2 regions of the Massilia sp. TWR1-2-2 genome follow, and region 2 is predicted to be linked to the other one. Evidence: predicted binding sites of a transcription regulator. Region 2 holds the regulator's gene; the other holds the start of a gene.
What was found. Region 2 encodes LexA, which represses DNA repair genes until DNA is damaged. Its sites were predicted from a motif close to ACTGTATNNNNATACAGT; they were not measured.

Region 1 (5,769 bases), on a different contig from region 2:
AGCTATTCGCTGGGCATGTCGGTCAAGCACGATGGCGGCATCGCCGGCGTCGTGTGGGATGGGGTCGCCTTCCGCGCCGGCCTGGCGGGCAACAGCAGCATCGTTGCCGTCAACAACCGCGCCTACAAGGCCGACGTGTTGAAGGCGGCGGTGAAGGCGGCAAAGGCCGGCAAGGAGCCGATCAACTTGCTGGTGAAACAGGGTTCGAACTACCGTACGATTGCGCTCGATTACCATGGCGGCGCGCGCTACCCGCACCTGGAGCGCATTGCCGACAGTAAGGATCGGCTGGGCACGATCCTGAAGGCCGTCAAGTAATTTCCTGATGGTGTATGCTAAAACCATGACTACAGATACCGACATCCAACTGAGTGGCCCGTTCAAGGCCGCCGACAGCAGCGGCCGTTCCCACGACGTCAAGGCAATTCGCATTTTCGACGAGGGCTACGGGATTATTGACGTGTACGTGGACTTCGCGCAGCCCATCGAAAGCGGGCTGTACAAGGACAAGGCGCTGGTCGGCAACATCATCGACCGCCTGCGCGCGCTCGGCTACGTGGGGCCGAACTTCGAGCACAGCGATCCGGGGCTGCAGGACAGCAAGTTGATCGTGCTGGAAGCGCCGGAAGAGTTCAGCGAGTTCGCCAAGAAAAAAGGCTGGAAGAACCTGGCCGAAGAGTTTGACGACGAGTAGTGCCGGCATCGTCGTACGCTTTCTGCACCCTTCCCCTCTCGCACGACGTTAATGTTTCAGGGGTTGTTGATTGCTTTGCGATTCCTGTAAGGCGCTCTACTTCAAGTAGCGCTCGCTCCACACGGCGATCATCGCCGCCACATACGTCGCGTCCTCCCTGCGCGCGAGCAGGTGGTCGGCGTCGTCGAGCGAGATGAAACTCTTCGGATGCTTTGCCGCTGAAAAAATCGTCAAGGCGTTGCTGATGTCGACCGTCGCGTCGCGCGGCGAATGCATCACCAGCAGCGCCCGCTGCAGGGTGGATATCTTCTGCGTCAGGTTGTGGCTGGCCGCGTCGATCAGGAACTGGCGCTTGATCTTGAAAGGCCGCCCGGCCAGTTGCACATCAGCTTCGCCGCTCTGTTCGATCGCACCCAGGGAATGGCCCAGCAAGCCTCGCACGTGCTCCGGGTCGCTTGGCGCCGCCAGGGTGACGACGGCCTGCACTTCCGGCATCGCCGCGGCCGCCGCCAGCACAGCCGCGCCTCCCAGACTGTGGCCGATCAGGATGCGCGGCGCCTCCTTGCTCGTGCGCAGGAAGTCGGCCGCCGCCACCAGGTCGGCCACGTTGGACGAGAAGTTGGTGTTGGCGAATTCGCCCTCGCTGGCGCCGAGCCCGGTGAAATCGAAACGCAGCACCGCGATGCCATGCTCGGTCAGCGCCTCAGCGATCCGGCTTGCCGCAAACACATCCTTGCCACAGGTGAAACAGTGGGCAAACAGGGCGTAGGCCCTGATCGGGCCATCCGGCGCATCGAGCCGCGCCGCCAGCTGCTGCCCTTCCGCTCCGGGAAAATCCTGTCGTTCGCTTCGCATGTCGATCCCCGATTCCGTCGATATCCTGTGTTGCACTGTGCGCCATATCTTCACGATCGGCAAGTGTGCGCACTCAGCCGAACAGGCCGTGCAGGAACCAGCGCGGTTCGCTGTCTTGCTGGGCGCCGACGATGCGCTCGCGGTACACCCAGTAATGCGCGTGATCCTCCCCTTCGGCGATGAAATAGTCGCGCGTTTGCGACTGGCTCCACCAGCCGGCCTCGATCCGTTCCGGCGTCGACGCCATCTTCAGCGGCGAACCGTAGAACGGCCGGTGATTGCGCATCAGCAGCGCGATCGGCTTGGCCAGCAGCCAGCTCGGTCGCGGCAGGCTGAGCACGTCGGGCGGCATCTGCGCATCGCGCACCGCCGCGCGGATCTTTTGTTGCACCGGCACCCAGACGTTGGCCAGCTCGGGCCGGTAATCGGCCTGCGGCGCGGCCTGCAGCACGTTTTCCGGCCCCAGCCGCGCCACCAGCAGCTCGAGCATGCGCAGCTGGTCCTGCTCGCTGCCGCCCGGCTCGGGAAACAGCGAGTCGCTCGGCGGCGCCATCGGCTGCACCTGCAGCGCCTCGAGGCACAGGCCGATGACGGGCGCCGCGAGCACCTGCTTGCCGAGCCGCTCCTTGAGCAGGCGCACCAGGTGCTCGTCGCGCCAGGTGGGCTCGGCGAGCACGATTTCGATCAGGGTCGGCGCGCGCGCCACCCGGCCGCGCTCGTGTTCGAGCTGCAAGGTGATGCGTTCGACCGCCAGCTGGCGCGCGCACAGCCAGCCGGTCAGTTGCAGCAGCAGCCGGTGGGCGCCGAACAGCAGCGCCTCGGCGTTTTCGACGCGGTCGAACAGTTCGAGCTTGGCGCTGAAGGTGGTGGGCGCCTCGATCCAGTCGAACAGCTCCGGCGTCATGCCATAGGCGGCGTCGAGGATGTCAAGCAGCGGCCGGCCGCAGCGCCGCTGCAGCCCTGGCCGCGGCAGGCGCCGCATGTCACCCAGGCTGAAGCAGCCGATGCCTTCGAACCAGGCGGCGAACGGGCGCGCCGGCGGCGGCAAGGCACTCGGCAGCCGGTCGAGCCGGTGCACCAGCGACGCCATCTTGATGGTGCGCGCGCCGCCATGGCGCGCCAGCATCCAGGCGCCGCGCGCGGTAGGCGCGCAGCTGAGCTGCGCGGTAAAGCCGAGCGCGCGCAGGTTGGCGCGGATGCGCCGGCACAGCGCGCGAATGCCGCCGAACAGGCGCAAGCTGGCGCCGATGTCGATCAGCAAGGTCGATTCCTCGGCCTGCGCCACCAGCGGCGTGTACTGCAGCAGCGCCATCGCTACCGCATGCAGCGCCTCGGCCTCGCGCTCGACGGTGCGCTCGTACAATTTGGCCTCGGGCATGAGCATGAGCACGCCGCCGCGCCGCATGCCGGCCTGCACGCCGGCAGCCTGCGCGGCGGGCGACACGGCCAGCACCCGTTCCTGTTCGAGCACGACGCTGGCACTGTCACTGGACCAGTTCGGGCAAAATACTTCGAGCGGTAACTGGGGCAGGTAGAGCCCGATCCAAAGACGCATGGCGCTGCAGTAAAGAAGGAGTCAGGGGCAGGAACAGCGGCGCATCGCGCTGCGGTCCCCGGCGTTTTACGAATTCGATGTTGAGGCCGCCGGCGGCCGGCCGCAGCGACAGCCGCAGCGGCGCCGGCGAACTGTCTTGCGCGGCCGCCAGCGGGCGCAGCATGAAAAACAGCGTTTCGCCGCTTTGCGCGGCCAGGTGCAGCCTGCGCAAGGTTTCGCCGCGGGCGTGGTTTTGCCAGAACAGCACGGCGCCGCAACTGCCGCTGCGCAGCACCTGCTCGGCCGCCCACAGCGCGTCGCTACTGCGGCTGGCGCGGACCCAGACCAGCTGCGACGGCGCCAGCCCGAGCGCGGCCAACGCCAGCGCCTGCGGTGGATGGGGCGGCTGCAGCAGCACGATGCGGCGCCGCGCCGCGGTTACCAGGGCCGGACGCAGCAGCCGCAGTTCGCCGATGCCGGGCTGCTGCAGCATCAGGTCAATGAGGGTGCCGGTCGGCCAGCCGCCGCCAGGCAGCTGCGCCGACAGCGCCGGATGGCCAGTATCGACGCAGCGCGCGGTGGAATGGGCCAGTTGGGAGGCCAGCCAGAGCGACGGGTGCAAGGCCTCGGGCGAGGCAATAGATTGATGAAGTGTCATGGTGGATCCGTCTAAAACTACTGTATGAATACACAGTACTATTCGGATCCAGGTTTGGCAAGGCCTATCTTTTATTGTGCGCGGCAGCTTGACTTGGGCTTATTCATCTGGCAAATGCACAGGCCCAGCCGGTCATGCCTGGGTCGATAAAAAAGGCAAATTTCATCAGTTCGGCTCTTCAACGTCTGCCCTCGACGCCGCGGCGCCCAGCGCGTGCGACGCAATCGGAACCGTCGCGGCGAGCAGCGCCACCGCGCACCGATCCTGGCGGCCCGCGACAGTTCCATCGATGCGTCCCTTCCCACGCTGGGCCGGCGATGCGCCAGGCCCGATGGCGCGTCGCCGGGCGACGCAAGCACGTCGCCCGGCGCTGCCGTCGATACCTGGCGCTTTCCCGACAATTATTGGAGCCTTCGATTCGGGACGGCGCCTGATGACATCGGACATGGCGCTGGCGCTGTCGGCATGCGCGGACGGCGGCGCCGCGGGTGCAAACATGGCGCATCCCACTTGCAAGTAAACATGATTTGCAATATTATTGCGAATTGTTCTCATTCTCATTCTCATTCAAATAAAACCATGACATCGACATTCCCCTTTAGCCGGCCGACACGGCTGGCCCTCGCCGTCGCCAGCGCCTTCGTCACAAGCACCGCCTTTGCGCAGCAAAACACGTCCACCATGCCCGTTGTCACAGTGATCGGCTCTGCCGACAATGGCTATGTTGAGAAAACCTCGGCCACTGTGATGAAGACCGACACGCTGCTGCGCGATACGCCGCAGTCGGTTACCGTGATCACGCGCCAACTGATGAACGACCAGGCCATGCAAAGCATCGCCGACGCCATCCTGTATGTGCCGGGCATCGTTGCAGCCCAAGGGGAAGGCAATCGCGATGCCGCGGTGTTCCGCGGCAACAGTTCGACCAGCGATTTCTATGTCGACGGCGTGCGCGACGACGTGCAGTACTATCGCGACTTCTACAATATCGACAGCGTCGAGGCCATCAAAGGCGCCAGTGCGATGATCTTTGGCCGTGGCGGCTCGGGCGGCGTGATCAACCGGGTCAGCAAGGAGGCTGGCTGGGCACCAATACGCAGGGCAACGGCCAGCGTGGGCAGCTACGGCCACCGGCGTGCCGCAGTCGATGTCGGCGGCGCCATCAGCGACGACGTGGCGGTGCGCGTAAATGCCATGGCCGAGCAATCAGAGAGCTACCGCGAAGGCGTCGAACTCGAGCGCAAGGGCATCAATCCAACGATGACGCTGCGCGCCGGCAAGAACACCACCATCAACCTCGCTTACGAGCACTTCCGTGACGACCGCATCGCCGACCGCGGCGTGCCCTCGCTGAGCGGGCGTCCCTACGATACCGATCCATCGGCCTTCTTTGGCAGCGCCGAGCTGAGTCCGACCGGCGTGCGCGTGAACGCTTTCTCGGCCTACCTCAAGCATGACTTCGGCAACAACGTGGTGCTGCGCAACCGCACCCGGATTGCCAACTACGACAAGTTCTACCAGAACATCTACGCCAACAGCGCCGTCAGCCCGAGCACCGGCCGGCTGGCCCTGGGCGCCTATTACGACGCCACCGAGCGCAGCAACAGCTTCAACCAGACCGACCTGACCTTCTCGATCGCGACCGGCAGCGTGACCCACAAGGTCGCCGCCGGGGTTGAGCTTGGCCGCCAGGAAACCGATAACTTGCGTCGCACCGGCGTGTTTGCGGGCAACTCGAGCGTGCCAGCGACCAATCCGCAGTACACCGGCGCCATCAGCTTTCCCACCGTAATCACCAGCAACGACAGTGTCGCCAATGTCGCCTCCGTGTATGTGCAGGATCAGATCGTGTTCTCGCCACAGTGGCAGGCAGTGGCAGGCTTGCGCTACGACCGCTTCAGCGTCGACTTCAACAACCGCCTGGCCACCAGCAACGGGGCGTTTGACGTGATCGACACGCCCGTATCGCCACGCGCCGGCCTGATCTACAAGCCGATGGAAGCGATGTCGCTGTACGCCAGCTACAGC
Region 2 (5,769 bases):
GTTCATCGACAATGACGGCAAGTTGCACCAGCGTCAGTGCGCCGAGAACCCGTCGCTCAACCCGTGCGCATTTGAATTCGTCTACCTGGCGCGCCCGGACTCGATCCTCGACGGCGCCTCGGTGTACGCCACGCGCCTGAAGATGGGCGAGTACCTGGCCGAGAAAATCCGCAAGGAATTTGCAAGCGGCGAGATCGACGTCGTCATGCCGATTCCCGATTCGTCGCGCCCGGCCGCAATCCAGCTCGCGCTCAAGCTCGGCATCGAATACCGCGAAGGCTTCATCAAGAACCGCTACATCGGCCGCACCTTCCTGATGCCCGGCCAGGCGATCCGCAGCAAGTCGGTGCGCCAGAAGCTAAACGCCATCGGCTCCGAATTCAAGGGCAAGAACGTGCTGCTGGTCGACGATTCGATCGTGCGCGGCACCACCAGCCGCGAAATCGTCCAGATGGCGCGCGAAGCGGGCGCCCGCAACGTCTACTTCGCCTCGGCCGCGCCGCCGGTACTGTTTCCGAACGTGTACGGCATCGACATGCCGACTCGCGGCGAGCTGATCGCTTACGGGCGCAGCAACGAAGAAATCTGCCGCGAGATCACCGCCGACAAGCTGGTGTACCAGGACGTCGACGCGCTCAAGCGCTCGATCTGCGACGTCAACCCGGCGCTGCAGAACTTCGAGGCCTCCTGTTTCGACGGCATCTACGTCACCGGCGACGTTACCCAGGACTACCTCGATCGCCTCGAGTTCGCGCGCCACAATCCGAAGAAGGAGCCGGCCGAGGACGCCGCCCGCACGCAGCTCAACCTGACCTTGGCAACGGCGGAATAGGGCGGCATCGTGAGCGACAAGAAACAGTTCGGCTTCACCACCACCATCTTGCACAACGACCGGCAAAAGCCGATCGAGCATGGTTCGCTGCACAAGCCGGTGCATACCTCGGTCGCGTTCGGCTACACCGATGCGCGCCAGCTGGCGTCTGTGTTCCAGGGCAAGGAGCCGGGTTTCCGCTACGGCCGCCAGGGCAACCCGACGGTCGCGGCGCTGGAAGACAAGCTTACCCGCATGGAAGACGGCGTGGCGACCTTGTGCTTTGCCACCGGCATGGGCGCGATCGGCGCGGTGTTCCAGGGTCTGCTGCGCGCCGGCGACCATGTGGTTTCGTCCGCCTTCTTGTTCGGTAACACCAACAGCCTGTGGCAGACGGTTGCCGGGCAGGGCGTCGACGTCGCGTTTGTCGACGCCACCGATGTTGCCAATGTTGCCGCGGCGTTGACGCCGGCAACGCGCATTGTGTTCGTCGAAACGATCGCCAATCCGCGCACCCAGGTCGCCGACCTGGTGCGCATTGGCCAGCTGTGCCGCGAGCGCGGCATCCTGTTCGTTGTCGACAACACGATGACGACGCCTTACCTGTTCCGGCCGAAGTCGGTCGGCGCCGGCCTGGTCGTCAACGCGCTGACCAAGTCGATCGGCGGCCACGGCATTGCGCTCGGCGGCAGCCTGACCGACACTGGCGCTTACGACTGGACAAACTATCCGCACATCGCCGCCAACTACAAGCGCAATCCGCCGGCGCAGTGGGGCATGGCGCAACTTCGCGCCAAGGGCTTGCGCGACTTCGGCGCATCGCTCGGACCGGAAGCGGCGCACCACATCGCGGTGGGCGCCGAAACGCTGGCGCTGCGCATGGAACGCAGCTGCGCCAATGCGCTGGCGCTGGCACGCATGCTCGAGGCTGATCCGCGCGTGGCGGCCGTGCATTATCCGGGGCTGGCGTCGCATCCCCAGCATGCGATTACGAGCGAACTGTTCCGCTCTGCCGGCTCGCTGTTCAGCTTCGAGCTGAACGATGGCATCGACTGCTTCGACTACCTGAACCGCCTGCGGATCGGGATCCCCGCGAGCAACCTGGGTGACACGCGCACCCTGGTCATTCCGGTGGCCCACACGATCTTTTACGAAATGGGCGCCGAGCGCCGCGCCAGCATGGGCATCGCCGAGTCGCTGATCCGCGTGTCGGTCGGCATCGAGGACACGGCCGACCTGCTGGCCGACTTCCAGGGTGCGCTGGAGCCTGTTTAATTCTTGCTGCGATAAAAATGAAAAAAAATCGTCTTCTGGCTCGCTCTTGCTTTCTTCACTGTTGCCCATGCCGATGAACTGGCCGATGCCAACGCCTTGTTCGAGAAGATGGCATTCCCACAAGCATTGCAGCTTTACACCAAGCTGGCCAACGCCGGCAACGCCGAGGCGCAATTGCATCTCGGCGAAATGTACTGGTACGGCGAAGCCGGAGCGATCGACCTGGTGAAGGCCGATGCGTGGTTCAAGAAGTCGTCGGCGAAGGGCAACAAGACTGCCGCAGCCTCGCTGGAAGTGATGAAGAAGCGCGAACTGCGCCGCGCAGATATTGATTACTGGGTGTCGAAGTACGATGGCGCCGACCTCAAGGCGGGCAAGTTCCGGTGCCCCGCGCCGCGCATACCGGCAATATCGAAGGCGAACGACGAGATCAACAGCGTTGCGGCGGCGATGACCACCTGGCAGGATTGCAACAATGGCTTTGTGGCAAACCTGAATGCCAGCGCGCCGCTGACGACGCGCATTCCGGAAGATATTTCAAAGCTGCTCAACAAGCAGGAACTCGAGGCCGCCACGGCCTACCTCGGCGAAGTCCATACGCGCATGGGCGCCGATGCCAGCATCAGCGCCAAGCTGGTGCTGGCCGATTATGACGCCTGGCGCGCCGCCACCGATAAGTTTGTCAAAGAGCACAACGAACTGGTCAAGAGCATGCCCGCTGTCACACCCAAGCGCAAGTACGACAACTAGGCGCTGGCTAGTTAACCCGGCTCAGTGCCAGGAGCGCATCAGCCCGACGGCGAGGCCTTCAAGCGTGAAATCGTCCACCGCCGGATCGACCTTGATGACCTTGAAGTCCGGATTTTCCGGGAACAGCTCGATCAGCGATCCGGTTTTCTTGTAGCGCTTGACGGTGACGTCGTCGCCAATCCGCGCGACCACGATCTGCCCATTCTTGGCGGTGTCGACTTTTTTCACAGCCAGCAGGTCGCCATCCATGATGCCGGCGTCGCGCATCGACAGGCCGCGCACCTTCAGCAGGTAATCCGGCTTCGACGCGAACATGGCAGGGTCGACGCTGTAGGTCGCCTCGACATGTTCCAGCGCCAGGATCGGCGAACCGGCGGCGACGCGTCCAACCAGCGGCAGCGCCATCATCAAGGTCGGCGGCGGCATCGGGCTCGCCTCGACGGCCGGACCGATCAGGCGGATGCCGCGCGACGTGCCGGGTGAAATCTCGATGGCGCCCTTGCGCGCCAGTGCCTGCAAATGCTCCTCGGCGGCGTTGGCCGACTTGAAACCCAGTTCGGCGGCGATTTCGGCGCGCGTCGGCGGAAAGCCGGTGTTTTCGATTGCTTCCCGGATCAGGTTCAGGATCTCTTCTTGCCGTGCGGTGAGCTTGATCATTGGCGTTGCCCGAGGGCTGGTTATATAAACAGACTGTATTTTTGTACAGTATTTCGCTCAATGCAAGTGAAAGTTCACAAAAACGGGGTCAGACCCGGTTTTTGGTCGATTTCACGCATCAAAAGGCGGCTGCGTGACGCTGGACTGCGGTTTCTTTGGGTGCTAATGTGGAATTGGAAGGAGGCAGCCATGTTGGAACTCGAGTCGAAGAAGAAGGCGTGCGCGGAATATGATCAGGATCTTGTGCTCTGGTATGGGCGCCAGATTGAGCTGTTGCGGAAAGGGCATTTACACTTGCTCGACGTCGAAAATCTGATCGAGGAACTGCGAGCGGCCATGAGCAAGGAACGCAGGGAGTTAGCGAGTCGCCTCAAAGTCTTGCTCATGCACCTGTTGAAGTGTCAGTTCCAGCACCATCGGATTGGTGGAAGCTGGTTGGCAACTTTAACTGAGCAGCGCGATGCAATCGAGGCGCTGCTCAAGGATAGCCCGAGCCTGCGTCCCTCCGTGATGCAGGATGTGGCAGAGGCTTTTCCGGTCGCGGTTCGTCGGGCGGCGCACGAAACAGGGTTGTCCGTATCAGCTTTCCCCACGGTCAATCCGTATTCGCAGAATCAGTTGTTCGACTTCGACTTCGTCCCCTGAAGATCGGAAAGCCACGTTCCGCCTCCGCGGGCGGCGGTGATGCTTGCCTGCCCGCCCCATTCCGCGCTATAATTGCCGGCTTTCCCTTCCCACACTCGTCTTGACGCCGAGGTGGGCTTTTGTTTTAAACGTCCCTAAGGAGTTATGCATGCGTCATTATGAAATCGTTTTTATCGTCCACCCGGACCAAAGCGAGCAAGTCCCGGCGATGATCGAACGTTACAAAGCCAGCGTCACTGCACGCGGCGGTAACATTCATCGCGTCGAAGACTGGGGCCGTCGTCAGATGGCTTACTCGATCCAGAAGCTGCCTAAAGCGCACTACATCTGCATCAACATCGAATGCGACAACGAGACCCTCGTGGAACTCGAAACCGCGTTCAAATTCAATGATGCCGTGCTGCGTCACCTCACCGTTAAGATGAAGAAGGCTGAAATCACGCCGTCGCCGATGATGAAGTCGGTACAACGTGAAGACGCAGCCAAGAGCCACCGCTCGGAAGCGCCAGCTCCTGCAGCCGCTCCAGCAGCACCAGCCCCAGCAGCTGCCTAATTTTTGGCAAGAGACCCTCAGCTGGCGAAGTGAATCACACCAGTGAATCAACTTCAGTTTGTAGCCCATATTTCGGAGCGCGACGTTTTGCGTTATACCCCGGCCGGCGTGCCGATCGTGTCCGCCACCCTGACGCATAGTTCGCAGCAGGTGGAAGCAGGGGTAAGCAGGTTGACCGAGTTTGACATCACCGCGTTCGCCGCGGGCGAGATTTCAGGCAGGTTCTCCCGGGCCGAGTTAGGCGCAGCACACCAGTTCACCGGTTTTCTGGCCAAAAAGAGTCGCAGTAGCAAAGCGTTGGTGTTTCACATCATTGATTTTAGTGCCGCCGCCTAAGCGGAGCACATTTTTAGATACAGGAGCCTCAAATGGCATTCGGTAAAAAGTTCGACAAGAACAAGCTCAAGCTCAAAGAAAAACGCAAACAACAGAACCCACTGTTCAAGCGCAAGAAATTCTGCCGCTTCACCGCAGCAAACGTCGAGCAGGTCGACTACAAAGACGTCGACACCCTGAAAGACTTCGTCCAGGAAAACGGCAAGATCATGCCAGCACGCCTGACCGGTACCAAGGCGCACTACCAGCGCCAGGTTGACACCGCCATCAAGCGCGCCCGCTACCTCGCGCTGCTGCCTTACACCGACCTGCACCACGCTTAAGCGTTGCAGAGAACCTGGAGAAAAATATGCAAGTTATTCTGTTAGATAAAGTCGTCAACGTCGGCAACCTCGGCGACGTCGTCAAAGTCAAAGACGGTTACGCACGTAACTTCCTGATCCCGCAACGCATGGCTCGCCGCGCAACGACTTCGGCAATCGCCGAGTTCGAAGTCAAGCGCGCTGAGCTGGAAAAAGCTGCTGCAGCCAAGCTGGCCGCATCGCAAGCCCAAGGCGAGAAGCTGAGCGGCATGACCATCTCGATTGCGCAAAAAGCGGGCGTCGATGGCCGTCTGTTCGGTTCGGTGACCAACTTCGACATCGCTGAAGCGCTGACGAAGCAAGGTTTCGCTGTCGAGAAAGCACAAGTTCGCCTGCCGAACGGTCCGCTGAAGACGACTGGCGACCACGCTGTTGCAGTC

Region 1: the regulator LexA is predicted to act here: its motif matches at 3,761-3,778, upstream of imuA (translesion DNA synthesis-associated protein ImuA).

Annotation. Positions count from the first base shown of each region.
Region 1 covers NZ_JAFCWM010000051.1:6,664-12,432, reverse strand. Annotated here, with positions in the region: gene ACP7DD_RS25100 (M61 family metallopeptidase) at 1-318, shown strand, start outside; gene ACP7DD_RS25095 (hypothetical protein) at 344-694, shown strand; gene ACP7DD_RS25090 (alpha/beta hydrolase family protein) at 791-1,549, opposite strand; gene ACP7DD_RS25085 (Y-family DNA polymerase) at 1,623-3,104, opposite strand; gene imuA (translesion DNA synthesis-associated protein ImuA) at 3,034-3,741, opposite strand; gene ACP7DD_RS25075 (hypothetical protein) at 3,907-4,239, opposite strand; gene ACP7DD_RS25070 (TonB-dependent receptor) at 4,423-5,769, shown strand, end outside.
Region 2 covers NZ_JAFCWM010000019.1:45,843-51,611, reverse strand. Annotated here, with positions in the region: gene purF (amidophosphoribosyltransferase) at 1-832, shown strand, start outside; gene ACP7DD_RS18120 (cystathionine gamma-synthase family protein) at 842-2,086, shown strand; gene ACP7DD_RS18115 (tetratricopeptide repeat protein) at 2,195-2,836, shown strand; gene lexA (transcriptional repressor LexA) at 2,858-3,493, opposite strand; gene ACP7DD_RS18105 (DUF29 domain-containing protein) at 3,683-4,138, shown strand; gene rpsF (30S ribosomal protein S6) at 4,287-4,691, shown strand; gene priB (primosomal replication protein N) at 4,734-5,027, shown strand; gene rpsR (30S ribosomal protein S18) at 5,060-5,350, shown strand; gene rplI (50S ribosomal protein L9) at 5,377-5,769, shown strand, end outside.